2 regions of the Bacillus sp. TL12 genome follow, and region 2 is predicted to be linked to the other one. Evidence: riboswitches for the same ligand, from Rfam matches in the RefSeq annotation. Region 2 holds a riboswitch; the other holds the start of a gene.
The links. A riboswitch is a leader RNA that binds a small molecule or an ion and turns the genes downstream of it on or off. The one in region 2 is predicted to bind FMN.

Region 1: it holds a riboswitch for FMN, as region 2 does, so the genes downstream of both, LOK41_RS12900 (ECF transporter S component) here and ribD (bifunctional diaminohydroxyphosphoribosylaminopyrimidine deaminase/5-amino-6-(5-phosphoribosylamino)uracil reductase RibD) in region 2, are expected to answer to the same signal.

What each region holds. Positions count from the first base shown of each region.
Region 1 is NZ_JAJJBY010000011.1:93,956-109,099, forward strand. Features, by position in the region: gene rluB (23S rRNA pseudouridine(2605) synthase RluB) at 1-75, shown strand, start outside; gene resA (thiol-disulfide oxidoreductase ResA) at 232-753, shown strand; gene LOK41_RS12865 (cytochrome c biogenesis ResB family protein) at 904-2,529, shown strand; gene ccsB (c-type cytochrome biogenesis protein CcsB) at 2,548-3,705, shown strand; gene resD (DNA-binding response regulator ResD) at 4,040-4,756, shown strand; gene LOK41_RS12880 (ATP-binding protein) at 4,756-6,531, shown strand; gene LOK41_RS12885 (cob(I)yrinic acid a,c-diamide adenosyltransferase) at 7,130-7,711, shown strand; gene LOK41_RS12890 (peptidoglycan DD-metalloendopeptidase family protein) at 7,797-8,411, shown strand; gene LOK41_RS12895 (hypothetical protein) at 8,439-9,125, opposite strand; FMN riboswitch at 9,472-9,609, shown strand; gene LOK41_RS12900 (ECF transporter S component) at 9,775-10,353, shown strand; gene LOK41_RS12905 (ferredoxin) at 10,470-10,718, opposite strand; gene LOK41_RS12910 (YpbB family protein) at 10,947-12,008, shown strand; gene LOK41_RS12915 (RecQ family ATP-dependent DNA helicase) at 11,998-13,530, shown strand; gene LOK41_RS12920 (CPBP family intramembrane glutamic endopeptidase) at 13,526-14,089, shown strand; gene LOK41_RS12925 (LysM peptidoglycan-binding domain-containing protein) at 14,112-14,606, shown strand; gene LOK41_RS12930 (metallophosphoesterase) at 14,745-15,144, shown strand, end outside.
Region 2 is NZ_JAJJBY010000001.1:518-15,661, reverse strand. Features, by position in the region: gene bioD (dethiobiotin synthase) at 1-177, shown strand, start outside; gene bioF (8-amino-7-oxononanoate synthase) at 143-1,330, shown strand; gene LOK41_RS00090 (alpha/beta fold hydrolase) at 1,327-2,067, shown strand; gene bioC (malonyl-ACP O-methyltransferase BioC) at 2,033-2,890, shown strand; gene bioB (biotin synthase BioB) at 2,844-3,842, shown strand; gene LOK41_RS00075 (hypothetical protein) at 4,224-4,544, shown strand; gene ribH (6,7-dimethyl-8-ribityllumazine synthase) at 4,568-5,029, opposite strand; gene LOK41_RS00065 (bifunctional 3,4-dihydroxy-2-butanone-4-phosphate synthase/GTP cyclohydrolase II) at 5,052-6,245, opposite strand; gene ribE (riboflavin synthase) at 6,258-6,902, opposite strand; gene ribD (bifunctional diaminohydroxyphosphoribosylaminopyrimidine deaminase/5-amino-6-(5-phosphoribosylamino)uracil reductase RibD) at 6,884-7,996, opposite strand; FMN riboswitch at 8,304-8,448, opposite strand; gene LOK41_RS00050 (fluoride efflux transporter FluC) at 8,594-8,998, shown strand; gene crcB (fluoride efflux transporter CrcB) at 8,995-9,348, shown strand; gene LOK41_RS00040 (CDGSH iron-sulfur domain-containing protein) at 9,387-9,629, opposite strand; gene LOK41_RS00035 (DUF2552 family protein) at 9,733-9,978, shown strand; gene LOK41_RS00030 (alpha/beta hydrolase) at 9,995-10,918, opposite strand; gene LOK41_RS00025 (GNAT family N-acetyltransferase) at 10,997-11,476, shown strand; gene LOK41_RS00020 (LacI family DNA-binding transcriptional regulator) at 11,621-12,550, shown strand; gene LOK41_RS00015 (Na+/H+ antiporter family protein) at 12,580-13,899, opposite strand; gene LOK41_RS00010 (alpha/beta fold hydrolase) at 14,030-15,031, opposite strand.

The DNA of each region.
Region 1 (15,144 bases), on a different contig from region 2:
CCTGGTGATGCGAGAGAGTTATCACCTCATGAAGTAAAACAACTACGTGCGCTTGCTTCTACAAAACCAAGATAAGTGGTAAAGTCAAATTTTCATCCGTGGGGAGTGTTATTTCCCGCGGGTGATTATAGAGATATATACACGAAAATAAACAAATGCTCGAAGTAAGGGACAAGTTAGTAGTTACAGAAATTGTTTACATACAAATTCATCAAAGAGAGGGGAGCGAGTATGAATAAGAATCGCTTGCTATTTCGCATTCTTATTTTGCTTATTTTAAGCGTAGCAGTAGGATTTACACTCTATCAAGGTTTTTTTGTTGATAAGGAAAAAATGCAAATCGGGAAAAAAGCGCCTAACTTTGTTGTTACAGATTTAGAAGGAAAGAAAATCGAGTTAAATGACTTGAAGGGAAAAGGAGTATTCTTAAACTTTTGGGGAACATGGTGTAAACCGTGTGAAAAAGAGATGCCTTATATGAATGAATTATATCCTAAATATAAAGAAAAAGGCGTTGAAATCATTGCGTTAGATGCAGATGAAACGAATATTGCAGTGAAAAATTTTGTGAATCAATATGGATTAACGTTCCCTGTGGCAATTGATAAAGGGCAAGAAATAATCGGTACATACAGCGTGGGACCATTGCCAACATCATTTTTAATTGATAAAGACGGAAATGTAATTGAAAAAATCACGGGTACACAAACGAAGGATCAAATAGAGGGATATTTAAAGAAGATTACTCCTTAATAAAGAAAGCCTTTACATAATGTGATAGTTAATATGTTTGCTAGATGAAGGTGCTTTGCTTTGTCTTAGTACCCCTCTTGAAAATTCTGAGTATTGCGGTAACTTACACTTGGAAGATACAATGATAAATAGAAACAAAAGGCGGTGAGAATATTGGAACAAATAAAATGTGAATGTGGGCATGTAAACCCAATTGGCACAATTTTTTGCGAAGCTTGTGGGAAACCTTTTGAAAGTAAGGAAGGTACAAGATTATTAGATATGCGATATGAGGGGAGTGCTCGGCGCTCTCTTACTCATACGAAAACAATCGTGGATAAGATTTGGAGCTTTTTTTCTTCTGTAAAAGTAGGAGTATGGCTTATAGTTATCACTCTATTAGCATCAGCAGTTGGAACAATATTCCCACAAGAAATGTACATACCTCCAGGTGTTACGCCGAGTGAATATTATGAGCAGGAATATGGTTTTCTAGGGCAATTATATTATCAACTAGGTTTTAATAATTTATATAGCTCATGGTGGTATATGATTTTAATTGCTTCGATTGGTGTATCACTTGTGATATGTAGTTTGGATCGTGTAATCCCGCTGTATAAAGCTTTAAAAAAGCAGGGGGTAAAAAGGCACCCAAGTTTTTTAAAGAGACAACGGTTGTATGGGACAGGATCTCCAAAAGAAGGAGATTTAGAACAGATTCAAGCTAATTTAAAGAAAAAAAATTATAATGTAAGAGTTGATGGTGAAAATATTTTAGCAGAAAAAGGAAGATTCTCTCGTTGGGGTCCATATGTCAATCATATCGGTCTTATTATTTTTCTATTTGGAGCAATGCTACGGTTTCTTCCGAGCATGTATGTGGATGAATCGCTATGGCTACGTGATGGTGAAACAAAAGAGATACCAGGGACGGATGGCAAGTATTATTTAAAAAATGAAAAGTTTATAAAAGAAGTTTATGACAAAAGTAAAGATGATCAAGTATTTAATGATGCGATTGAGCGTGTGGGCGATAAAATGATTGCTAAAAACTATCAAACGAATGCTGTATTATACAAAGTGGTAGGGGAAAATGTTGCCGGACAAAAACCAAAGTTAGAGAAGGTAAAAAAAGGTGAGATTCGGGTAAATGAACCGCTCAAATTTGATCAATTTGCCTTATATCAATTAGATTTTAAAGAAAATGAATTTAGTAGTATGTCTTTTTCTTTACAGAAAAAAGACAATCAACAAAAATGGACACCTATTAAAGTGAATCTAGAAAATCCAAAAGAAACGTACGATTTAGGAGATGGATATTCTATTAAACTATTAAGTTATTTCCCTGATTTTTATTTTGATGAGAATGGTCAGCCGAATACAAAAACAAAGATTCCGAATAATCCAGCTTTCGTATTTAAAATGTTTACGCCAGAGACACCAAAAGGAGAAGTAAGCTTTGTAGGGATACAACAAAATATTGAACCAGAAGGAAATAATCAATATAAAATGACCTTTGCGGGAGTAGAAATGCGAAACGCTACAGGGTTGATTGTAAGAAAAGATTTGACGCTATGGATTCTTGGTATCGGAGGATTTATCTTCATGGTTGGTGTGATTCAAGGGATGTATTGGAATCATCGTCGCATTTGGATACAACGTGTTAAAGATGAATGGTGGATTGCGGGTCATACAAATAAAAATTGGTTTGGCTTGCGGAAAGATATTGAAAAAGTACTTGAAGGAACAACAATTCCACAACCATACGACAAAGTAAATGACCAAAAAATTAGTTAAGGTGGGGAGAGAGAATAAATGGTACAAATAAGCAGTAATTTTCTATTTACCGCTTTTATTCTATATTTAATTGCAACACTGTTCTTTGGAGGAGCAATTAAAGAGAAAGAACGGAAGTGGGCAAATATAGGTATAACCATAACAATTTTAGGGTTCGCCGCTCAAACTGTATACTTTGTAACAAGATGGATTGCTTCAGGGCATGCCCCAGTAAGTAATTTCTTTGAGTTTGGTACATTCTTTGGCATGATGCTTGTTGGTGCTTTTATTGCTATGTACTTCATGTATCGTGTTAGTATCGTCGGATTATTTGCTTTACCAGTAGCGCTGTTATTAATTGCATATGCAAGTATGTTTCCAAGAGAAATTTCACCGCTTATTCCATCGCTGAAAAGTAATTGGCTACATATTCATGTAACAACAGCGGCAGCTGGACAAGCTATTTTAGCAATTAGTTTTATTACAGGTGTTATGTATTTGCTTAAAAATGTAGATCAATCCAAAAAATCGAAACGAACATTTTGGTTAGAAACAGTGGTGTTTACACTCGTTTGTACTGTCGGATTTATCGCTGTAACAACGGTTTATTCAGCGACAAAATATGAAGCGAAATTTCAATGGGTGGATAAAAATGAACAGAAAGTAGAGATGAAATATAATCTTCCTGCGCTAGTTGGCCCACATGAAGGAGAATTACTAACAACTGGGAAACTTGAACCAATTGCAGAAATGCCTGCTATTATAAATGCAAAGAAATTAAATACAGTCATTTGGTCATTGCTTGTTGGGACAGGGCTTTATATTGTATTAAGATTAATTTTACGAAAAAGGGTATCTGCGGCTCTTCAGCCAGTAGTGAGAAATGTTAACAGTGATTTACTCGATGAAATTGGATATCGCTCTATTGCGATTGGATTCCCAGTCTTTACGTTAGGGGCACTAATTTTTGCGATGATTTGGGCACAAATTGCATGGACTCGTTTTTGGGGATGGGATCCAAAAGAAGTATGGGCACTTATTACATGGCTCTTTTATGCTGCAGTTTTACATTTACGTTTATCTAAAGGGTGGCATGGTGAGAAGTCAGCATGGCTTGCGGTAATTGGATTTGCGATTATCATGTTTAATTTTATAGTGGTAAACTTAATTATCGCTGGTTTACACTCATATGCATAAGGAAGCGCATGCTGCAGTTCAGCATGATAAAATAGGAGAGTGGTTGTCACTTTCCTATTTTATTTTTGTCAATTTCTTTTCTTTTTTGAGAAAAACATGGCAAAATAAAGGTTGATTTTGTAAAATGATGTCGGGGCCTAAATGTCCTGTTCAAAAAAAATACATATTTTTGGAAAAGAAATGAACAAACTTTATTATTCTTGTGAAGCATAATATCTAAGGTGGAAGACTAACATTTTAGAACTATCTATTATGAGATAAGAGTAAAAACGGTATTACATTATAGAAGGGTAGGTGTAAACCGTTGTCATATTTTTTACGGCAGCGGGAAGCAATGGAAAACGAACCAAGAATTTTAATTGTGGATGATGAAGATCGTATTCGTCGTTTATTAAAAATGTATTTAGAAAGAGAACAATATACGATTGATGAGGCTGATAATGGTGATACAGCTTTAGAAAAAGCATTGCAAAATGACTATGATTTAATCTTATTAGATATCATGATGCCTGGAAAAGATGGAATTGAAGTATGTAAAGGGATTCGTGAGAAAAAAGCAACACCAATTATTATGCTGACAGCTAAAGGCGAAGAAGTAAACAGGGTGCAAGGATTTGAAGTTGGCTCCGATGATTATATCGTAAAGCCGTTTAGTCCACGTGAAGTAGTTCTTCGTGTAAAAGCAGTATTACGCCGTTCTGTAACAACAACATTCTTTACACAAGATACAACAACAAAAGATGTTATTGTATTCCCGCATTTAACAATTGATAACGATGCGCATCGCGTTACAGCGGATGGTGATGAAGTTAACTTAACACCAAAGGAATATGAATTATTGCTATTTTTAGCAAAGGCTCCTGATAAAGTGTTTGATCGTGAACAATTGTTAAAAGAGGTATGGCAATATGAATTCTTTGGAGATTTGCGTACAGTAGATACACACGTAAAGCGTTTGCGTGAAAAGTTAAGTAAAAAATCATCTGAAGCAGCAAAGATGATTGTAACTGTATGGGGTGTTGGTTATAAGTTTGAGGTTGTGAACGGCTGATGCTTTGGAGAAGTGTAGTAGGAAAGCTATGGATGACAATATTGCTTCTTGTTTCATTTGTCCTTGGCTTTGTTGCCATTTTGCTTTCACAGTTTTTTGATAATTACTATATTGAAATGAGCGAAAATCGGCTTACAAAAGTAGCGACAAGTGTTTCGGAATTAATTGAAGAAGGTGCAGACGAAGAAACGATTGAAAATATCGCATATAAGTTTGCTGATCCGCTCTCACGAATTATTATTGTAAAGGGGGATCATGAAGTTTCTTCTTCACCGAAACAAGAAGGATTGGTAGATCTTACAATAGAAGATCTGAAAAAGGATAAAGATTTAGCAGCTGTTTTTATAGATAAAAAAGAAAATAAAGAAAAAATAAAAAAAGTGTCTGATGACAAGACGAATAAGAATTCCGAAAATGATATTATGATTGTTGGTAAACCACTCCAATCATCAAATCATAGTGCGGTGTTTGTATATCAATCATTGCAAGTTCCAAAACAAGGTATGGAAAAAGCGACTGATTTCATTTTTCTATCAGCGGGAATTGCAATTATTTTAACAACGTTCTTTGCATTTTTCTTATCGACACGAATTACAGCTCCTCTTCGTAAAATGCGTGAAGTAGCCTTTGAAGTGGCACGCGGAAAATTTGATACGAAAGCACCTATGGTTTCGCAAGATGAAATAGGAGAGCTAGCAACGGCATTAAATCAAATGGGAAAACAATTGAAGTTTAATATTAATGCGCTGCAACAAGAAAAAGAACAACTCTCCAGTATTTTAAGTAGTATGGCAGATGGGGTTGTAACATTGAATCAAGAAGGTGAAGTTGTTGTTATCAATCCACCAGCGGAGCGCTTTTTACAAGTTTGGCAAGAAGAAAAAGAGTTGGAATTAAGTAGAAATTTACCACCTGAGCTTGTTGAGTTGTTTCATCTTGTAGTAGAGAGTGAGCAGCAGCAAGTTATTGAAATTAATTTACAAAAGGGTAATTACGTTGTTCTTATGACTCCGCTATATAATCAAACAAAAATTCGTGGTGCTGTCGCAGTCCTTCGAGATATGACGGAAGAACGTCGTCTTGAGAAAATGCGTCAAGATTTTATTGCGAATGTGTCTCATGAATTGCGTACTCCGATGGTTATGCTTCAAGGTTATAGTGAGGCAATCTTAGATGATGTTGTTCAAACGAAAGAGGAGATAAATGAGTTTGTGCAAATTATTTATGATGAGTCTGTTCGTTTAGGACGCCTTGTAAATGAACTGTTAGATTTAGCTCGGATGGAAAGTGGTCATGTAGAACTGCATATATCTGAAGTGGATATTCATCCGTTTGTTGAGAAAATTGGCCGTAAGTTCCAAGGGATTGCGCAGGATAAAGAAGTGCAGTTAACCGTTGATTTCCGTAATCCGATTGAGGAGCATCCATTTGATGCGGATCGTATGGAACAGGTATTAACGAACTTAATAGATAATGCAATTAGGCATACAAACGCAGGTGGTCATGTTAAGCTTATTATTGATACGAAAAATAATGGACTAGTCTTTGAAGTGCAAGATTCAGGTGCAGGTATCCCTGAAGAAGATATTCCATTCTTATTTGACCGCTTCTATAAAGCTGATAAAGCAAGAACACGTGGGAAAACGGGCGGTACTGGTTTAGGGCTTGCAATTGCTAAAAACATTGTGCAAGGTCATGACGGGAAAATCTCCATATCAAGTGTTGTTGGAGAAGGGACAACATTCTCTGTATATTTACCAGGTCAATCCATATAAGTGATATTGTTGTGAGTGAATACTGAAGTTCTAATATTTTTTATTCTTTTTGAGTTTTAATATCTTCTCAATGGAATGAAGAATATTAGAACTTTTTATTTTAGTGTGCTATTGGTAGAGGGTAGTCCCTTTATGAAAATTGATTGGAAGATAAAAAGGTTACACTAGGGAAAGAATAAATCCATATTGATTTGCTGGTATATCATTCGTGTCTATGAAAACAAAAGGTAATCACTACTCATTTTCTCCTGCTGTTTTCACATGGCATGGGGCTGAAAGAGAGCCTGACAGTTTTTACGCACGGCTGGTTCCTCTCTTTCGTCAAAAAAAGGTTTATACCGTTTTTCAATGTATATAAATCTATTTTAACTTTCCGACATATAAGTCGCGGCTATGAAAATAAAAGAAGGTCCCCACTCATTTTCTCCTTCTGTTTTCACATGGTATGGGGCTGAAAAAGGAACTGACCGCTTCTACCCATGACTGGATGCTCTCTCACCACAAAAAAAGAAAGTTTTTAATTCGTTTTTAAAATGTATACTTATATTTGTAATAACTAGTGTAATGAATAAAGCTTAAAAAGAGAGGTGTAGAAGATTTGAAACTATATACAAAAACAGGAGATAAAGGACAAACAAGTATTATCGGTGGGCGAGTTGATAAAAATCATATTCGTGTAGAAGCATATGGAACAATTGATGAGGCAAACTCTCATATTGGATATGCGATGACTATGATTCGAGAAGAACGCTTTCAGGATATATATGATGAGCTTGAAAAGATTCAGCATGAGTTGTTTGATTGTGGTGGTGATTTAGCAATTATGCAGCAAACAATGCCGTATAAAGTAACGGAAGAGATGGTTATATATTTAGAAGAACGAATTGATTGCTACATAGAAGAAGCTCCACCGCTGGAGCGATTTATTTTGCCTGGTGGGAGCGCAGCGTCCGCGATGATTCATGTTGCACGTACGGTAACGAGAAGAGCTGAGCGTCATATTGTATCGTTAGGAAAGCAAGCAGAAATAAATGAAGTTGTATTGCGATATGTTAATCGATTATCTGATTATTTATTTGCAATAGCTAGGGTGATAAACGCTCGTCTTAATGTAAGAGATGTTGAATATAAACGAAGTGCAATTGTTTTTCGTAATAAGGAAGAGAAGGAAGTGGAGTGATTCACTTTCTTTTTTTGTATACTTTTTTCCGTAATATACCACAATAGAGAAAGTGTGACGGTTATCAAAAAAACGGAGGATGTATATGAAAGTCTTAAAAATCGGTATACTTGTCGTTGGGATGTTTTTTAGTTCTCAAGTATACGCTTATGCTGAGGATGAACGATGGATATGGCCTGTAGATGGAAGAATTAGTGATTATTTTGGAACAAGGAATGGAAAGCACTACGGTATTGATATAGCTGCCTCAATCGGAACGCCGGTTGCGGCGATTCGGGGTGGAACGGTAACAAAATCCTATTTTTCAAATAGTTATGGACATGTAGTGTTTATTAAACATGGAGAATATGAAGCTGTTTACGCTCATTTAAATAAGAGATATGTACTGCAGGGGGAGCGTATTGCAAGAGGTGAGGTAATTGGTGAAGTAGGTAATACAGGTGAATCACGAGGAGCGCATCTGCACTTAGAAGTTCATAAGGGTGCTTGGACGTTCGGGAAAAGAAATGCAATGGATCCTTTGCTTGTTTTAAAGGAAGAGATGAATCAAATAGCATCAGCATCACTATATATTGTGCAAAAAGGAGACACTTTGGTCAGTATTGCACATAAGTTCGGTATGACAGTTCGTGAAATAAAAGTGAAAAATGAATTGAGGCAAGATCTGATTTATCCAAATCAAAAATTATATATAAATTAAAAAAGAGCTAGCAAAACTAGCTCTTTTTTACCAAAAAATAAAGACACATATAAATCCAGAAATGGCTAAATAGCTATAATAATAAAAGACCTTCGCCCTCGTTTTTTCCGTTGTTCGAAATAATACTATGGTTGGTTCAATTAGTCCAATTGTCAAACACAGTAGACCAAGGAGCATACAACCGATAGAAAAAGAATACAGGGCAACTTGTATTTGTTGGAATGGAATAATCCATTTTAATAAACATGCAATAAGTGCGGTATAACATATGCTGCCAATGTATTTGTTTAAAATTGTATTAGAACGAAAACCAGGAAGCTTTTTCAAAAAGGATCGAGAAACAACTTCTGTTTGTAAAGAAGTATGATCTTCGATTATTTTTTGTGCTTCTTTTCCTTTATGAAAGAGAGAGAGAATCCAATTACGCTTTCCTTGGAAAATAAATTGCGATGTTGTTAAATAGTGATCAATTTTCACTTTATCCCAACTGTTCCATGGATGACGTTCACATAGCTTTAGTTTACTTTCTGTTGTTTTATCATACTGATAAATACTAATTCCTTCTTCATCAAAAGTAGCATAGTATGTTTCTCTTGAAAATGCGCCTAAATCAATTGGACAGTAGAAAAGTAACTCTTTTTTTAAATAAAAGTATTCTTTTCTTAAGTTTTTTTTCATCGTTTCTTGAATAGAGTGTCTTTTTTCTTTTCTCATGACATTTCCTCCGTATTAAGAAAATGCTCTTATCTTAACAATTCAACATCTTATCACTTTTCTGTATGGATGACTAGGGAATTGCGAAGGAAAAAATCGAATTGTAAAAAATATGGATTGTGTTGTCACATAATCCGATGACTGTTTTTATATTGTATGTATCCCACTATTCATGGGCAGTAAGACCCTGCCTCAAGATTCAGAGGAAAACAAAGAAGGTAGGAGGGATCGAGCTGATTAAGGTTCAATTTATAATAAAAATACTACTTACTATTTATAAGTTATAAACATTTTTGTTCACAACTGTACGATGATGTTGTATAATGGTGGAGAAAATAGAATATCGGTCTATCTTCGGGGCAGGGTGAAAATCCCGACCGGCGGTGATGAACAGTTGCTTTTCGTTCTAAGCCCGCGAGCCGTTAAGGCAGGATTTGGTGAGATTCCAAAGCCGACAGTATAGTCTGGATGGGAGAAGATGGAGGTTCAAGCGTTCAAAAAAGATAAGTATTTGAACGTCTGTTTGATGTGCCTAAAAAATTCTCCCTTTGTGTAAAACACAAAGGGTTTTTTCATGATAGGAAAAAAATAGGCATAGCAGAACCTTTCCACTTTCCATGAGATGATCGATGGAAAAGGAGAGAGAAGGATGAAACAAAAAAACAGTGTAGTACAAATGGTGAGCGTAGCGATGCTTAGTAGTATTGCGTATTTGCTTATGATGTTGGATTTCCCATTCCCAGGACTTCCGCCGTTTTTAAAAATTGACTTTAGTGATGTGCCAGCTTTAATTGCAGCGATTATTTTTAGCCCAATTGCAGGTGTAGTTGTAGAAGCGATAAAAAATATTCTTCACTACGGGATTCAAGGCAGTTTAACGGGAGTTCCAGTTGGAGAAATAGCAAACTTTATTGCAGGATGTCTATTTATTGGACCAGCAGCTTTCTTATTCCGGAAGTATCGCACAGTAAAGAGTTTAACAACAGGGTTAATGTTAGGGACAGTTACTATGGCGGTAATTATGAGTGTGTTAAATTATTTCATCATTTTACCAGCTTACACTTGGTTTTTAAATCAGCCTGCTATGTCTAGTAGTGGTATGCGACAAATGATTGTAGCGGCAATTCTCCCATTTAATTTAATTAAGGGAATTGTTGTAACAGTTGTATTTGTAGCACTGTTCTCACGCTTAAAAGTGTGGGTATTTGCAAAAATGAAAAATGCATAGAAACTTTGGTCATCAGCGGGAGAGCATCGCTGATGGCTTTTTTTATTTGTGAGTTAGATAAATAACCAAAACCCCCCTCATAAAAATAAGGGGGGTTTTTGAAGTTAATAAAAAGACTATTCGAATTTTAAAGCGTCGCCATCGAATGTTTCGTCAGCAACTTTAATTGAGTCAGTTGGACAACCTTCAAATGCATCCATCATGTCGTCAATTAATACGTCTGGAATTTCAACGATACCTTGGTTATCATCTAGTGTTACAAATGCAATACCTTCATCATCGTAGTCATAAATGTCTGGTGCAGCAGCTCCGCAAGCTCCACATGCGATGCAAGTGTCTTTATCAACAATTGTATATTTTGCCATATTTTTTTCCCTCCTGATAATATGTATGTGAAAATAGTCGCTATAAAAATTATAATCTTATTGTAAAACGGTTTTTTAAACTTTTCAACATAAAATTATAATGATAATGCTTATCAATTAGGGTGTCAACTTATTTTTGATTTATTTCATAAGATTTTCAAAATGCCTAAATGCTGTACAGTTTGATACAATAGAAAATATAGATGGAATTGAAAGGTGGAAGCGGCGATGCAGTTACAATATACTTTATTATATTGTATAAAACAATTAAATGGTGAACGAACTGTTTCTTCCATTTATCACCTTTTAAAAGGGAAACGTTCTTCACAAACATTACAAGACGGAAATATATTTCACATTTCTTTTCTGTTTGGGATATATAAATCATTACAACGTTCTGATTATGATCAGGAAATTGAACATGTATTACATAAAGAATGGATTCAGAGCGTGCATGAAAATACGTACATTTTAACTGACACAGGAAAACGACAGCTGGGAACTTGGGAAGAAACACTTTTTTTCCCGCAGTATTTACACGGTTTGCACTATGGTGATCTTGGTGAAATGTTTTGGAAACGACTTTCGTTAATTATTCAAACCGTATCAAATTTACAACAGCAAAATGCAAAGTTTATTCCAATCCAACAAGATACAGAGGTAATGATGTGGGTTAAGCAGTTTCTCATCGGGATGCCATATGCAAGAAGTGAACTTGCAAAAAGGTTATGGAAAGAGATGCATACGCTGTTACAAGATGCTTTACCGATAGAAGCAACAATTTTTACATATCGATTAACTGGATATGAAAGAATTGGATATACATTAAAGCAACTTGCGGAAATTACAAGTCAAGATGTATTTCGCGTACATCTTTTATTTTGGGGCACCGTTCATTTCTTTATTCAATCTGTTCGAGATAATGAAAAAGAATTCCCGCTATTAACAAAAATTATTGCTTATCCGAATGAAAGGGCAGATTTGTTTAGTTTATCAACACAAAAAACATATCAACTTTGGAAACAAGGGCGTTCTTTGGATGAAATTGCAACAATTAGAAATTTAAAGGTTGCAACAATAGAAGATCATTTTGTTGAAATTGCATTACGAGAAAGAGATTTTTCTATTGAAATGTTTATGGAAAAAAATAAAATCAAGCATGTGCAGCGCATTATTGAAACGTTACAAACACGGAAGTTACGTGTGTTAAAGCAAGCAGTAGGAGAAGCGGTTTCTTATTTTGAAATTCGTCTTGTGTTAGCGCAGATGGGGGTTGTAAATGAGGCTTGAGGATTATTTGCATAAGTGGTTTGGTTATAACGAATTTCGTCAAGGGCAGAAAGAGGTTATTGCGGATTTATTACAAGGAAAAGATGTTGTAGCAATGCTTCCAACTGGAAGAGGAAAGTCAATGTGTTATCAGCTTCCAGGCCTTATGCAAGATGGAACAGTAGTAATTGTTTCACCATTACTATCCTTAATGGAAGATCAGGTAGCGCAGCTTAAATATGTAGTGAAGGACCGTGTGATCGCGTTTAATAGTTTTCGTACATTGATTGAAAAAAAGAAAGCGATAAAAAGATTATCTTCTTATAAATTTGTCTTTGTCTCACCTGAAATGTTGCAATCTGAAGTAATAGTAAGAGAACTAAAAAAGATTCATATTTCACTATTTGTGATAGATGAAGCACATTGTATTTCGCAATGGGGCTATGATTTTCGAACAGACTATAAAAAATTAGACCAAGTTATAGCAGGTATTGGACATCCTCCTGTGTTGGCATTAACGGCTACTGCAACAAAAGAAGTATTACAGGACATTATAAAAAGTTTAAAACTTACGAATGTAGCAGAGCATTTGTACTCGATTGATCGCCCAAATATTGCAATGGAGGTACAATTTGTACAAACAATAGAAGAGAAAAAGGAAGCGCTTCTCAAGCATGTTACTTATTTGCAAGGACCAGGAATTATTTATTGTTCGAGCAGGGCTTGGACGGAGCGTCTGGCAGAATATTTAAGGAGTAAAGGTATAGCAGATGTTGCATTTTATCATGGTGGAATGGAACACGAAGAACGGATGTTAATTCAGCAGCAATTTATGAATAATCAACTACAACTCGTTATATGTACAAGTGCATTTGGTATGGGGGTAAACAAGCCGAATACAAGGTATATTATTCATTTTCATTATCCAGCAAATATTGCTTCTTATTTACAAGAGATTGGTAGAGCGGGAAGGGATGGAGAGTCGAGCATTGCAATTCTACTTTGTAGTCCGCTAGATCACGATTTACCGGTTTCTATCATTGAAGATGAATTACCAAATAAACAACAAATTCAATTTTTATTTTCCTTACTACAAGAAAAGATGTTTCATACGAAAGTATTGCCAATAGAAGATGTGGAAGAAATTTGTTATAATGCTGCAAGGTTTAGTGAGCAACATTGGCGTTTTGTACGTTATCACTTAGAAAAGATGAAAATCATGCAACAGAAGAAGCTCATTATGGAATCCTTGTCAGATGAAACAAGGGGAAAAATAATGTTAGAAGTAGATGAGCGTCTTCGGAATAAATATAGTCAACTAGAAAATATGAAATCATGGCTACAGTATAAAGGATGCAGACGGGAACAGATGCTACATCTATTTGGATATAAGAAGGAAGTGCAGGTGAAAAATTGCTGTAACTACTGTGGTATTTCAAAAGAAGATTACAAAAAAAGACGAGCAAGACAATCAATTTTCGACTATAATTGGGAAGCAGAGTTACAATTTCTCTTTGGTATGAAAGAACGGAGGAATGATTAACATTCAAAGACGTAGTATTGAAGACATAGGTCCGAAAGAAATACGGCTGAATCTCTATATAACACAATTAATAATTATAGGTGTTGGCTGTGTGTTAGCCTATATATTATTTCCAAATAGGAGTGAATTTTATGATTTGTGGAAATGGGAACCCATTTCAATTCTTGTAATAGGTAGTGTGGTTGCGGGCGTTGTTGTGTTATTTGATTATATTGCAATGCAAGTGCTGCCAGAATCGTGGTTTGATGATGGGGGAATTAATGATCGAATGTTCCAAGGAACTTCTGTAATACAATTATTCTGTATTACGTTTGTTATTGGATTTGCTGAAGAATTTTTATTTCGAGGTGTATTACAGACGCATTTTGGACTTGTAGTTGCAAGCCTTATTTTTGCTGTTTTACATATTCGATATGTGAGAAAGCCATTTCTGTTTTGCTTTGTATGTATGATTAGTTTTCTGTTTGGATATGTGTTCCAATGGACAGAGAATTTATTTATAACAATATTTGCACACTTTCTTGTTGATTTTATTATGGGACTTCAATTAAGAAAATAAGTGGAAGGTGGTGGTGAACAACATGAGAAAACAAATTCCTGATTTTGAAGATGAGTTGGAAGAAGAGTTGGAAGAAGAGCAAACAGAAGAAGGTTTACCGCCGCGAAGTGAGGTTCATAGAAATAAAGAGAAGAAAAAATCTAAATTTAAGATTAACCACTTTTTTGTTCGGGTTTTAACATTTTTATTTATTTTGTTACCGCTTAGTATTTTATGGTATACGGATAAGTATATCGAAGTAAAAAGTGCCAACAAGAATGATACCTCTGGAAAAAATGCGTTTGAAGTGATTTTTTTCGATTCAAATAAACACGGTGAAGGAGAAAAGAAGCAGCTAGAAAAATTTGAAACGCACATTGTAAAAGAGGGGGAGACATTTGAAAGTATTGGGAAACAGTACTTTCCGAATGAAGATGGGGCTACAATTATTAAAAGCTATAACAATTTACAAGATGACCAATTAGAAGTAGGAAAAGAATTGAAAATTCCTATTAAAGAAAAGATAGAGAAGGAATAGCAACAGTAAAATAATTGTTGTAGGAGTGAACTGAAAAAGGTGAATGAAGCCGTTCATATTTGATAAGGCATTATTCGCCTTTTCGGCAATATAGTCTGATGGGATTATATTTTTTGAGAGGGAAGTTGAGAAACGTATATGTTATGGATTGGATTAGGTGGCACATTCATATGTATTGGTTTCATTTTTCTTTTTTTGATGTATAGAGAAGCAGTGCGTAATACGTTACTAGAACATACTTTATCATTTGTGAATTTCCCAAAAAGTTTTGGGAAAGTTAGGATATTTTTTATTTCAGATATTCATAGGAGAGTTATCTCACCTTCCTTAATTGAAAATGTAAAAGGAAACGCTGATTTTGTTATTATTGGTGGTGATTTAGCTGAGAAGGGGGTATCGTTATCACAAATTGCTGCTAATATTCAAACATTAAGCGGAATTGGTCCTATATATTTTGTATGGGGAAATAACGATTATGAAATTGACTATCATGAATTAGATGCGTTATTACTAGAAAATGGTGTGAAGATTTTAGATA
Region 2 (15,144 bases):
AATAAAGAGATGATTGAGGAATTAAGTGGCGTGCCGGTTTTAGGTTTACTACCTGAACTTCAAGAAGGATTTACACGTGATGAACTATTAACAGCAGCAGAAGAGAATATTATGATTTCAAATTTAGAGGAGCTTATCAAACATGGATCAAATGTGGGATCGACACTTTCACTCTAGCTTAAATCGTTTAAAGGAGAAATCACAATATCGACATGTAGTAGTAACTGAGCAAGCTGAAGAATCGTGGTTGATTAGGAACGGAATGCGTATGTTGAATTTAGCCTCGAATAACTATCTTGGTTTGGCAGGAGATAAACGATTAAAAGAAGCATCTATAGAAGCGACAATGCAATATGGAGCAGGAGCTACGGCGTCACGGCTTGTTGTAGGAAACTATTCATTATATGAAGAGGTCGAACAGAGTGTTTGTGACTGGAAAGAAACTGAAAAAGCAATCATTGTGAACAGTGGGTATTCAGCAAATGTAGGTGCAATCTCTTCTTTAGTAGGTCGTCACGACATTGTTTTTAGCGATAAGTTAAATCATGCTAGCATAGTCGATGGAATTATGCTCAGTGGTGCAGAACATAAAAGATACCGACATAATGATTTGGAACATTTGGAAACATTACTGCGAGCAGCGCCTTCTGCAAAGCGGAAGTTGATCGTTACAGATACGGTTTTCAGTATGGATGGAGATGTTGCTCATTTAAAAGAGTTGATTATGCTGAAAGAAAAGTATGAAGCTTTATTGATGATTGATGAAGCGCATGCAGGCGGAATATATGGTAGGAATGGTGCAGGATTAGCTCACATCGAACAAGGGCTTTCTCAGAAAATTGACATTCATATGGGAACGTTTAGTAAAGCGTTAGGATGTTATGGAGCTTATTTAGCAGGTGATGCAATTTGCATGGATTATATGAAAAATACGATGAGAAGTTTCATTTTCACAACAGCATTGCCACCAGGGACGCTCGGTGCAATGAAACGTGCAATTGAAATTGTGAAGGAAGATGCGGGAAGACGACAGCAGCTCTTAGAAAATGGAATGTATTTCCGTAATACTTTAGAGGAAGCGGGTTTTCATATTGGTGATAGTGCAACGCATATTGTTCCAGTTATTACAAAATCAAATGAAGTGGTGATGCGTTTTAGCGAAAAGTTGCAGGAAGCGGGAATTGCTGCAATTGCTATCAGACCACCAACGGTTCCACATAATAGTTCGCGAATTCGATTTGCAGTTACGTCTGAACATACAAAAACTGACTTGCAATGGGCTACTAGGCAGATCATTCGAATTGGAAAAGAAGAGGGGGTCTTGAGATGAAACAGCCCGAGCTTATTTTTATTCCCGGATGGGGGATGGAAAAACAAGTATGGGATTCATTACTTCCGTATTTTCAAGAATATTCTGTCCAGCATGTTGAATGGCGTGGTGTAACAGAACGTACTGATTTTGCAGAGCGTGTAGAAGAAGCCGCACAAGGAAAAGATGTAATTTTGATTGGATGGTCACTCGGTGCATTAGCCGCTCTTCAAGTGTGTGACAGGATACAAACAAAAGGATTGATTTTAATAGGTGGTACAGCAAAGTTTACAGTGGATGAAACTTATGAGTGTGGATGGAAACTTCCTTTTGTAGAGCGGATGAAAAGAAGTTTGTTGAAACGAAAGGAAGATACATTGAAGTGCTTCTATAAAAGTATGTTTGCAAAACAGGAGATAAAAGATAGTGAACAATTTGAAAGTATTGTAGCGCATTTTCAAGGTGATTCTATAGAATCTTTACAGTTCGGGCTTGATTATTTAATAGAGATGGATATGAGAAGTCAGTTAAAGCAGGTGAAGATGCCGATGTTACTTATTCATGGAGAACAGGATGCCATATGTCCACTATCTGCTGCTCGCTATATACAAGAAAATACGAATGGAGCGCTTAAAGTAATAAGTGGGGCTGGGCATGCGCTTTGTGTAACTAATTTTGAATATTGTGCAAATGAAATGATTCAGTTTATAGAGGGGATACAAAATGATCAACAAAACGTTATTACAAAAACGATTTAATGGAGCAGCTGTATCCTATGATCAATATGCAAGTGTACAAAAAAAGATGGCGCAACAATTACTTTCTATAATGAAAAAACACTACCACAAAATGTCGTCCATCCGTATTTTGGAACTCGGATGTGGCACAGGTTATTTGACTGAGCAATTAGCCGTTTTTTTTCCAAATGCAGAAATTATAGCAATTGATTTTGCTGAAAGTATGATTGCTGTTGCTAAAACGAGAAATCACGTAGAATCTGTGACATTTAGATGTGAAGATATCGAACACCTTACATTAAGTGAGTCATTTGATGTCATCATCTCAAGCGCAACATTTCAATGGCTAAATGATTTGCAAATAACGCTGAAAAACTTATATCGTTATTTGTTTGAAGGTGGTTTATTGTTATTTTCAACATTTGGGGAGCAAACGTTCCAAGAACTTCATACAGCATTTCAGAGTGCTAAAGAAGAAAAAAATATACAAAGTAGTTCATCTGTTGGACAACGTTTTTTAATGAGAGAACAGTTGCAAGATGTATGTGAAAGTATAACAGGGGATGTTCATGTTTCTGAAACATGTTACATAGAGAAATTTGCTACAGTTCGGGAGTTTCTACAATCCATTCGGAAGGTGGGAGCAACGAATAGTAATGCAGAGTCTTATTGTCAAAGTCCTTCTATCTTTCGAACCATGCTTCGTATATACGAAAGAGATTTCACGGAAGAAGGGCAAATTGTAACAACGTACCATGCTTTATTTGCGTATATTGAAAAAGAGGGGAAGAGAAGAAATGAAACAAGTACAAACAAAAACAGATTGGAAGAAAATTGCATCTGAAGTAGTAGAGGGCAGAAGTATAACGAAAGAAGAAGCTGTAGCAATTTTAGAAGCTGACGATACAGAAGTATTGGAAATTATGAACGCAGCTTATATCATTCGTCATCATTACTTTGGTAAAAAAGTGAAATTAAATATGATTATTAATACGAAATCCGGATTATGTCCAGAAGATTGCGGATATTGCTCACAGTCTATCGTTTCAGAAGCACCAATAGATAAGTATGCATGGTTAACACAAGAAAAAATCGTAGCGGGAGCTCACGAAGCAATTCGCCGTAAAGCAGGTACATACTGCATTGTTGCATCTGGCCGTCGTCCGACGGATAAAGAAGTAAATCATGTTATTGGTGCAGTGAAAGAAATTCGGGAAACAACAGATTTGAAAATTTGTTGTTGCTTAGGATTTTTAAATGAAGATCAAGCAGGGCGCTTAGCAGAAGCGGGTGTTCACCGTTATAACCATAACTTAAATACACATGCAAATAATTACGATAGCATTTGTTCAACACATACGTATGATGATCGCGTAGATACAGTAGAAAAAGCAAAGCAAGCAGGGATTTCTCCTTGTTCTGGTGCGATTTTTGGTATGGGAGAAACGAAAGAGCAACAAGTTGAAATTGCGCTTGAATTAAAACGTATAGATGCGGACTCTATTCCATGTAACTTTCTTGTAGCTGTAAAAGGGACACCGCTTGAAGGGCAGAAAGAATTAACGCCAGTGGAATGTTTAAAAGTGCTAGCGATGATGCGTTTTGTGAATCCATCAAAAGAAATCCGTATTTCCGGTGGTCGCGAAATTAATTTACGCTCTGTACAGCCAATTGGCTTATTTGCAGCAAATTCGATCTTCGTTGGTGACTATTTAACAACAGAAGGACAAGAGCCAACAGCTGACTGGGGTATGATTGAAGATTTAGGATTTGAAATTGAGGAATGTGCGCTGTAGAAAAATGAGGGGGAAGACCCTTAGTAGACTAAAAATAATCGAATAAAGGTTATACCAAAACAGCTATTCTTTCATGGATATTCCGTGGAAGAGTGGCTGTTTTTAATAGGGAAAATATAATATTCCTCTTTTTGTGCAAGCACCTTTTTACTAACAAACAGCATAATTAATCCATATTTCTTAAGAACATTATTCCATTCCGTAATGAATAAAATATATGCTAACTTGGATATATTTTACTTTTGTAAATAAAATGTAATAAAGTACCTTCAAGCTTTTAAGTAAGCGTTTTTGTACTAAAAAATTAATTGCGTGGACGAATTTTCCACCCAGTAATTGTACATAGTAAAGATGTAATTTATCTTGGGTGGAGGATCTTACATGCACAAATACATACTAGCCATTATGACTACTCTTATTTTGTTAAAAGCAATTAGTTCTGATCCAGTAAAAGCAGCTGAAAATCCGGCGCAAAAAGAAATGCAGCAAAGAATTGAACAACATTTTCGAACGAAAGCCGAGCATTTTGGAATTGAGACAGAGGGAAAAGACTTAAAGGAAGTGCGGAAAGAGCTTCATATTGTAGAGGAAGAAAAGAAGCGGGAAAATGTGTGGAGAACCGCTCAAAATCTTCGTATTAAAACAGAAGGAAAAACGATGGAGGAATTGATAAAAGATGTGCGAAAAAAAGTGAGGAAATAAAAAAGAGGCCGAAGCCTCTTTTTTTATGCCCATTGTTTTGATAAATGAGCCATTTCAATTGCAGCAACTGCCGATTCATATCCTTTGTTACCAGCTTTTGTACCCGCACGTTCAATGGCTTGTTCAATTGTTTCAGTTGTTAATACGCCGAAAATAACTGGGATGTCTGTTTGTAGTGATAAAGAGGCAACGCCTTTTGCAACTTCATTACAAACGTAATCATAATGAGTTGTTGCACCACGAATGACTGTTCCTAGTGTAATGACAGCATCGTATTTACCGCTACTAGCCATTTTTTTTGCGATTAATGGGATTTCAAATGCACCTGGAACCCATGCGACATCAATATCGTTTTCTTCTACCCCATGGCGCTTTAACCCGTCTAATGCACCGCCTAATAGCTTGCTTGTAATAAATTCATTAAAACGTCCAACAACAACACCAACTTTTAATCCTGTACCAACTAAATGACCTTCGAATACCATATTTTATCTCTCCCTTTATATATTATAAACTTAGTAAGTGACCTAATTTTTCTAATTTTGTTTGTAAATATGCTTTATTTTCTTCTTTTGTTGGCATTTGCAATGGTACGCGTTCGACAACTTCTAAATCATACCCTTGCAAGCCGGTGATTTTTCTTGGATTATTTGTTAATAATCGTAGTTGTTGTAAACCTAAATCCTTTAAAATTTGTGCGCCAATACCGTAATCGCGAAGATCTGCTGGAAAGCCTAATTTTTCATTTGCTTCCACAGTATCGAATCCTTCTTCTTGTAACTTGTATGCACGAAGTTTATTAAGCAATCCAATGCCGCGACCTTCCTGTCTCATATAAAGAAGAACACCTTTTCCTTCGCGTTCAATTTGCGCAAGAGCAGTATGAAGCTGTGGACCGCAGTCGCAGCGGCATGAACCGAAAACATCGCCAGTTAAGCATTCTGAATGAACACGAACGAGAACAGGTTCATCAGTAGAGATGTCTCCTTTTACGAGAGCGATGTGTTCTTTTTGATCAAGCGAGTTGGAATAACCAATTGCATGAAATGTACCGAAGTCTGTCGGCAATGTAATTTCAATTTCTCTTGTTACGAGTGTTTCATGATGGCGACGATAAGCAATTAAATCTTCAATCGTAATCATTTTTATATCAAATTGTTCTGCCACTTGTACTAAATCAGGAACACGTGCCATCGTGCCGTCTTCTTTTATAATTTCACAAATGACTCCTGCTGGTTCTGCACCGCATAATTTTGCTAAATCAACCGCTGCTTCTGTATGGCCAGCGCGGCGCAGAACGCCGCCTTCTTTCGCAATTAAGGGGAAGATATGGCCTGGGCGATTAAAATCTGTACTTTTTGATGCTGGATTTAATAACTCGCGTACAGTTGTCGCACGTTCGTAAGCGCTAATACCTGTTGTTGTAGAAATGTGGTCGATACTTACTGTGAACGCAGTATGATGAGAATCTGTATTATGAGAAACCATAGGTTCTAGCTGTAAGCGGTCTGCATATTGCTCTATAATCGGTACACAAACAAGACCACGGCCATGTGTAATCATAAAATTAATTGTTTCAGGTGTAATGTTCTCTGCTAAAGCGATGAAATCTCCTTCGTTTTCACGGCTTTCATCATCACATACAATAATGACTTTTCCTTGTTTTAAATCTTCTAGTGCTTCTTCAATACGATGAAACATTGTGCTTCCCCCTTATAGAAATCCATTTTCTTGTAAAAAGCTTTCTGTAACTGAATTGCTCTGTTTCGCGGGCTTTGAAATAAAACGCTCAATATATTTTCCAATCATGTCACATTCAATGTTCACGATGTCTCCAGCTACTTTTTCACCGATAATAGATTCGCTTACAGTGTGCGGAATGAGTGAAATGGTAATGGAAGATTCATCTATATCAAATATCGTTAAGCTTGTTCCATCAATAGATACTGATCCTTTGTGTAAACAATAACGGAGCAAATTATTTGGAATTTCAATTTTGTAATATATCGCATTATAGTGCTGTTTTTTACTTACAATGGTTCCAATTCCATCAATATGTCCTGTGACGAAATGTCCACCAAAGCGCCCATTTGCAGCCATTGCCCGTTCTAGATTTACTTTAGAACGGTTGCCAAGCATACGTAGTGATGTTGCTCGCATCGTTTCAGGCATGGCATCAACAGTAAAGGAAGACGCTGTAAAAGAAGTAACAGTTAAACAAATTCCATTTACAGCAATACTGTCTCCTAGCTTTACGTCTGATAAGATTGTATTTGCTGTAATTGTTAGCTTCATTGCTTCTCCGCTTTGCCTTATATTCGAAACAGTTCCAAGCTCTTCTACAATTCCTGTAAACATGCAGGCACCTCATTTCGCACTGTAGCAACGATTTTTATATCATCGCCAATTTGTTTCATCTCTTGAATTTGCAAGGAAAGTGCATCTTGCAGCTTGTTAAAGCCGGTGCCACCAAACATAGTTGGGGCATCTTTTCCACCAATTAATTTAGGGCTTATATAAGTTACAATTTCATTAAAACACTTTGTTTCTAAAAAGCTCGCGTGTATCGATTGTCCTCCTTCAACAAAGAGTGAAAGAATTTGTTTCTCACCGAGAAGGAGGAGAAGCTCGCGTATTTCAATTTGGCTCGTCTGCATTTGAAGTACAGATGTTCCTTGAGATTCATATCTTGCTATTTTTTCTTTCTGTACATCTTTTCCAACAATAATCCATGTTGGTGCAATCCCGTCTGTAATGACACGAGAGGAAAGTGGCATTCGTAAATGTGTATCTAAAATGATTCGAATCGGATGCTTGCCACCGTTTGGAAGACGTGTTGTTAAAGATGGGTCATCAGCTATAACAGTATTCACTCCGACAAGGATGGCATCGTGCGTATGACGATATTGGTGAACATCCCCGCGAGCATCTTCACCTGTAATCCACTTGCTTTCTCCAGTAGCAGTTGCTATTTTTCCATCTAAACTCATTGCAGTTTTTATTGTTACAAACGGCTGTTTCATTTTCATGTAATGGAAAAAATATCGGTTTAATTGGATAGCTTCTTTTTCGAGAATGCCAGTAGTTACATGAATACCTGCTTTTTGCAAACGTTTTGCACCGTTACCTGAAACAAGCGGATTACAATCAAGGGTAGCGATTACAACATGTTTCACCTCTTTTTGAATGAGTAGGTCGCAGCACGGTGGCGTTTTTCCGAAATGGCTACATGGTTCTAGTGTCACGTATACAGTGGATCCTTTTGCTTTTTCGCCAGCCATACGAAGGGCATGGACTTCAGCATGTCCTTCACCTGCGCGTAGATGCGCTCCCATTCCTACGATGTTTCCATCCTTTACAACAACAGCACCGACCATTGGATTTGGACTTGTTTGCCCTGTAGCACTTTTGGCTAACTGTAAGGCAATCTTCATATATTCTTGATCAGTCATTCTTTTCACCTCTCCTAAGAAAAATCAAAAAACCCCAAGGATAATAGTATCCTTGGGGTTTGGGAGACGTGATTTCTAGAAATATAGTTCGAATACGAGAGTATAGGAAAGAAACCTAACGATGATTGATATTTTTGCACGAGAAAAAACCTAGCAAACTATCAATTTTTTATACGCTAGTCGTATCTTTTTATTTTAGCATAGGAAAATAGGTATATGAAATAAAACATATACACTTATTTAAAACGAATCAGTAAAAATGTGTACGCCAAAATAAAAGTGTATTCGCTATATAAGCACTAGAAAACATATCCTTCTCCCATCCAGACTATACTGTCGGCCCTAGAATTTCACTAGATCCACCGTTTCTAAGCTTAGAAACGGGTCACGGACTTAGAAGTGTGCACTTCATCACCGCCGGTTGGGAATTTCACCCGACCCCGAAGGATGCTGTTTGCTCACATTATAGCACAAAAAAGAAAAAAGGATAGTAAAAAATATTCGAATGTGAAGAATTGTATGAAAATGAAGGGGAGAATAAAGTTTGTTATACTAGTATGGGAAAGATTTCAGTATAGACATAAATGAGGTGGAGATATGAAATATATTGCAGTGGGAATCGGTGGTATCGTGGGAGCTTTAGTGCGGTATGGATTAGAGCAATGGATTGGTACTCCTTCAGTCGACGCTTTTCCGCTGGCAACATGGTTAGCGAATATGATTGGTAGTTTTTTATTGGCATTTTTAACGATGTATTTCTTTCGTATGAAACAAGTTTCACAAGTGGTAATGAATAGCGTTGGAATAGGAATAATTGGCTCTTTTACTACTTTCTCAACATTTAGCATAGAGACATTGAAACTAATGCAACACGAAGCATTCTTTATGGCGTTTTATTATGTAAGTACGAGTATAGTCGGAGGATTGCTCTTATCTTTATTTGGATTTTACCTTGGAAATGCATTATATGAAAAAAGCGTGAAGAAAGAAGGAGCACGATGAATATTTTGCTTGTAGGAATTGGTGGTTTTTTCGGAACTATTGCTAGATTTTCTATTAGTAGTGCAATAAAAGAAAAGTACGGAAGTTTATTTCCATATGAAACATTATTTGTAAATATAGTCGGCTCATTCTTATTAGGTCTATTGTATGGAGTTGATGTGGATAGTACGTGGTTATTATTATGTGGAACAGGTTTTATGGGGGCATTTACGACATTTTCAACATGTAAGCTTGAAATTGTTCAATTGATACATAAACGTAAGGGACAAAAGGCGCTATTATATTTAGTAATGAGTTATATGCTAGGTATTTTTTCTGCACTGATAGGTTTTTATATAGGACATTTATAAGAAGCATGCACAAATCATTGTGCGTGCTTCTCGTATTATTATTCTTCCTTTGGTGCTCGAACGATAGATTCGAATTTTCCCTTATGCGAAGCATCGCAATAAGGCATGTTTTTTGATAACCCACAGCGACATAAAGAAAATGCAGGTTTTGCCGGGAAAGCATTCCCTTGTGAGTCGATTAGTTCCACATCCCCTGTAATGCGAAACGAACCATTATCATTCACTTTAATTTGTACTTTAGCCAACGGTATCCCTCCTTCCAAAACGCTTATGTTCATCATATAATTACAGGAAGTGCTTGACAATAAAAAACAGTACTTTGTATGTAGAAGAAGAGAGTGTTATAATAACGTTTATAGTTGACATATAGTAAGGTGACGAAACATGAATAAACAATTACGTACACTGCAAAATATTGCAAATGAGCGCACGTGGGCATCTTTTTTAAATGATAATCATCCATATAGTTTACTGCATTGGTCAATTGCTGGTGTAGGACAAGAACCAAAAGATGTGTGGCTTCTTCAAGACGAAGTTACATTTCAAACGACAGAATTTCAAACGCTTGATGAAGCGGTAAAATGGATTTCTGAAAATATGGAACAAGTTACAGACGTGTTAGCGCAATAACGTGAAAAAAACAGGCTTATGCAAGCCTGTTTTTTGTATCTTTCACATATGTGTTTAAGAATCGATCCACGGCAGCTTCATACTCTTGCTTGTTTTCATTATAAGAGCAAGCGTGTGCACCGTGTTCCGCAATAAAGAGCTGTTTATGGTTTTCTTTCGCTTCATAAAGAGCTTTTGTCATATCACATAAAATATAGTCATCGTCTTTGCTATGAATAAAAAGGACTGGATTATTTATGTTTTTTACACAATCGATTGGAGAAATTTCGCTTATTGTATAACCGTCCCTTACCTTTAAAAAGGCATTTGCTAATGGTAGCAGCGGCCATTTTGGCAAATGAAATTCGACTTTTAAGCGATGCTGTAGCTGACCATAAAAGTCAGAGAAAGGGCAGTCCGCAATATAAAAATCAGCGCCGTCTTCCACCATTCCTGCATATTGAAGGAGTGTGGCAGCCCCCATCGATTCTCCATGAATGCCAAGTGTAATATTTGTTCCAAAACGGTTCTTTAGCCAATCAACTACCGTCTTTAAATCATATTTTTCGTAATAGCCATAACTTGTCGTTTTACCACCTGTTTTACCATGGCGACGGTGATCATAAATAAATACGTTATATCCTCTGTTTAAAAATAAATTTGCATATTTGACAGAGTTTATTTTATTTACGGTTACACCGTGACAAAAAATCATAAACTTATTAGAATTACCTGCAGAAATGTAATAGCCGTGAATATCATATTTAAATTGAGATGGAATACAAACTTCTTCTTTTGGAATGGCATTAAAATCCTCTAAGCGAAAATGTTTTTTCGTTTCACGTTCTAAAATTTCTTCTTCTGTTTTTTTCTTTAAGTACATTACTTTATTCGTAAAGAAAATACCGATACCAATTAATACTCCTATTATGGTTAGCAATGCTGTAAAAAAACGTTTCATACCTCATCCTCCAAATACCTCTACATGTGATACGCTTATATTGTATCATAATGATGTAAAAAGGGGAGAGAGTGGAGCATGGTTCAAATGCAAAAAATTACAGAAGAAATGAGAAAAACAATTGCGTTATTTATGCGTGAAAATTGGGGAAGCGCGCTGATGGTTTCACGTGGAAGAGTGCATCAGCTAGATCAATTACCCGGTTTTATTGCAATTGAAGATAACAGAATAATAGGAATTATTACATATGAAATAAGCGAAAATGATTGTGAGATTGTTTCATTAGATAGCTTTAAGGAGAAAAAGGGAATCGGAACGAAACTTATAGAGTGTGTAATTGATATTGCGAAAAAACAATGTTGTAAAAAGGTGTGGCTCATTACGACAAACGATAATACGAATGCACTTCGCTTCTATCAGAAACGTGGTTTTATAATGACTAACTTATATATAGATGCGGTCAAGGAAGCGAGAAGGATAAAGAAAGAAATTCCGTTCATTGGCTATGATAACATCGCGATTTCACATGAAATTCAATTAGAAAAAATGAATATATAAGATCAGTTTGTATATATGGGGAGAATTAGAAGTAAGAGAATCTTATGTAACAATTTTCAGAAATATAAAACAATAACCTTGACGAATGATCTACTTTGTTTTAGGTTTGAATTGTAAACGATTACCATATTAAGGGGTGACGATGTGGCAACCATACGTGATGTTGCAAAATTGGCCGGTGTTTCAGTCGCAACCGTTTCACGAGTTATTAATGAAAAAGGGTATGTCCATGAGGATACAGTAAAACAAGTAAAACAGGCAATTGAAGAGTTACAGTATAAACCGAATGCCGTAGCAAAGGCGTTATTTAAAAAATCTTCGACAATGATTGCCGTATTAGTATCAAATTTAGAAGATCCATCCTATATAACATTGCTTCGTTCAGTAGAAGAGGCTGCATATAAAGAGGGATATCAAATTGTTATTTGTAATATAGAAAATAAGAGTGGTTATATAGATATACTGATGCAAAATAATATTGCTGGTGTAATTATGACAAAAGACATATATAAGCGTCTAGATAATCTTTCTATTCCATTTGTTGTACTTGATGAAGCAGGAGCGCTTTCTACGTATTATGACAGTGCTAAAAAGGCAGTTGTTTTGCTAAAAGAAAAAGGTTGTCATTTTCTTGCTTATATTGGGGAAGAGGCAGAAGATGAGACAATGGAAGAACATGTATCTGGATTTTTAGATGGAGTTTGGGAAGAAGGGCTTGCTTATCGAGAAGAAAAAATAGAAGGGCCTGAAGAAAAACAAATTATTGAATTATTACGAAAGTATCCATATATTGACGGTGTTGTCACTTCTAGTGATGCTGCTGCAATTGCAGCCGTTCGTGCAGCAAGTTATCTTGGTATTCATATACCGGAGCATTTGCAAGTCGTTGGTTTTAAAGGAAGTTTACAAGGTGAATGGGTTACGCCATCTTTAACAACGATTGGAAGTCCCTTTGAAAAGCAAGGAGTGGTAGCTGTACAAAAGTTGGTAGGAAAAATAAAAAAGAAACAAGTAAACTTTGAAGAAGTACAGCAAGAAGAGTTTCTATTAATTGAACGAGAATCGACAAAGTAAAAGGTGCGTCCAAGTAAAACACACCTTTTTTATAATGTTATGGCAGCAATAAACCCAAATATAAGTAGCGGAATATTGTAGTGAAGAAAGGTTGGAATACATGTATCCCATATATGATGATGCTTACCATCTGCATTTAAACCTGAAGTAGGTCCTAGCGTACTATCAGATGCTGGAGAACCAGCGTCACCTAATGCACCAGCTGTACCGATAATAGCAATGGTTGCCATTGGGCTAAAGCCAAGCTGCATACATAGCGGAACGAAGATTGTTGTTAAAATCGGAATGGTGGAAAAGGAAGAACCGATTCCCATTGTAACGAGTAGACCGATAACAAGCATAAGAAATGCAGCAAGTGGCTTACTGTTCCCAATTAAATCCGCACTTGTTTGAACGAGTGATGCAACATGCCCTGTTTTCCGAAGAACTGCTCCGAATCCAGCGGCAGAAATCATAACGAAACCGATAAATGACATCATACGCATACCGCTTGTTAAAATAGCATCAGCTTCTTTTAGCGGGAGACTCCCACTAATTGATAATACAATAATCCCTGCTAATGCACCAAAAATCATTGATTCTGTTGCTAATTGCACGCTTAATGTTGCGATAATAGATAACAATCCGAACGTAATACTTCTTTTTGTGTAAGGAGCTATTTCATCAGTTGAAGAATGAATCGGTTCGGTAGAGTAGGTGCGTGGTTTACGATACGTAATGAAAACAGCGACACATAGCCCGATAATCATACCTATTGCTGGAATTGTCATCGCTTTTGGAATAAGGGTTACATCAAATGTAAGCCCACTTTGCTGTGCATTCGTTTGTAACACGTCGTGATAAATTTTTCCAAATCCAGCTGGAATCCACATATAAGGAGTAATTAATCCGAATGTAATGAGACATGTAACAAGACGACGATCCACTTCTAATTCATTTAAAACTTTTAAAAGCGCTGGAATTAAAATAGGGATAAAAGCAATGTGAACCGGTATAACATTTTGCGAAAAACAAGCCATTGCTAAAATGATAAATAAAATAAGTACTTTGGAATATGTTTGCTTTTTTGTGTCTTTTTCGTTGCCAATTACATTCAGTGCAGTATGAATCATCGCGTCGGGTAGCCCCGTTTTGGAAAGCGAAATAGCGAATCCCCCGAGCATGGCATAACTTAAAGCGATTGGAGCACTGCTTCCAAGACCTGTGGTAAAAGTATAGATTGTTTCTGAAATCTCAAGTCCGCCAATTAGTCCACCTGTTAAGGCGCCGACGATAATAGCGACAATGACTTGGACACGTAATAAACTAAGCAGCAGCATCATTGCTACTGCGACGAGTACAGCGTTCATAATAAATGTAATCTCCCTGATTTTTTTCTGTTTTGTAACTTATCCTAGGTAAGTATATAGACGAACCAAGTAAAGTTACGACATGTAATTATAAAATGTTTTCTATGAAATGTAAAAGACATAACGATTGTTACCTATGTTGAAAAGGTAACTCTTGTTTGATAGAGCATATAGATTGTGCATACAGTTCAGGTTCTTCTAAATTTGGTGAATGAGCAGAGTTTGGGAACCAGATCATTTTTTTGATGGGTGCTTGAATTGTATCACAATATTGTTGAACGAGTGCATAAGGTGTTTGGTAGTCGAAACGACCAGAACAGAAATAGACAGGTACGGAAAGTTTTGAGATTGTAGAAAAGAAATCTACTGTGAGCATTTCCTCCCATAATGCCCCAGATTTCATATTTCCTGCGAGAAATCTCACCCAATCTAACCATGTATATTCTGAAGAAAACAACCCTTTTCGAATGAAAGAAAAGGAAGTCCCATTTTGAACCGCTCCTCCAAACGTACCAAGCCATTTTCTTTGAATAATAAGGCGCCGCATATCTAGAAAAGGAGGCTTTCCAAGTTTGGTTAGAGATGTTAATGCACGTTCGTGTCCATGTTTTTTTGCGGAGTGAATTAAATGTTGATAGAGCAATTCTTCATTTTGTTTCATATGTACAATCTGACCTATACCAATATAAGCTTCGATATAGTCTGGATATTTATTTGCAATTTGTAAGCCGATAATACTTCCCCAAGAATGTCCAGCGAGAAATAGCTTCTGTTTTTTGAAACGAGAAAGAAGATATTTTATTACTTCGAATGCATCTGAAACAAATTGTTCAATTGTAAAAGGTGCTTTTATATCCCGCCAGGAAAAGGATTTTCCTGCTCCTCTTTGATCCCAATTGACAACAATAAAGTGTTTTTCTAAGTCTTCTTGAAAATGACGAATGAACCCAATTTGTGCCATACCAGGGCCACCGTGACAGCATAATAAAATAGGTTGATTTACGTCTTGACCACGAATAAGTAGAGATTGTTGACGGTTGTTAATCGTAACGCTTTCTATCGTAGCAACGCTATTTGAAATTGGATTTTTTAATTCGTCGCAAAACGGTGGAGTGTAGCTACGAAAAAGCATATAAAAAAACCTCCTTTTCTCTAATGGCATGTATCGCACGGATGTACAATTTTGCATATACTGTTAAGAAATTATTGTATCATAACATGTAGGCTATGTTTCAACTATGAGCG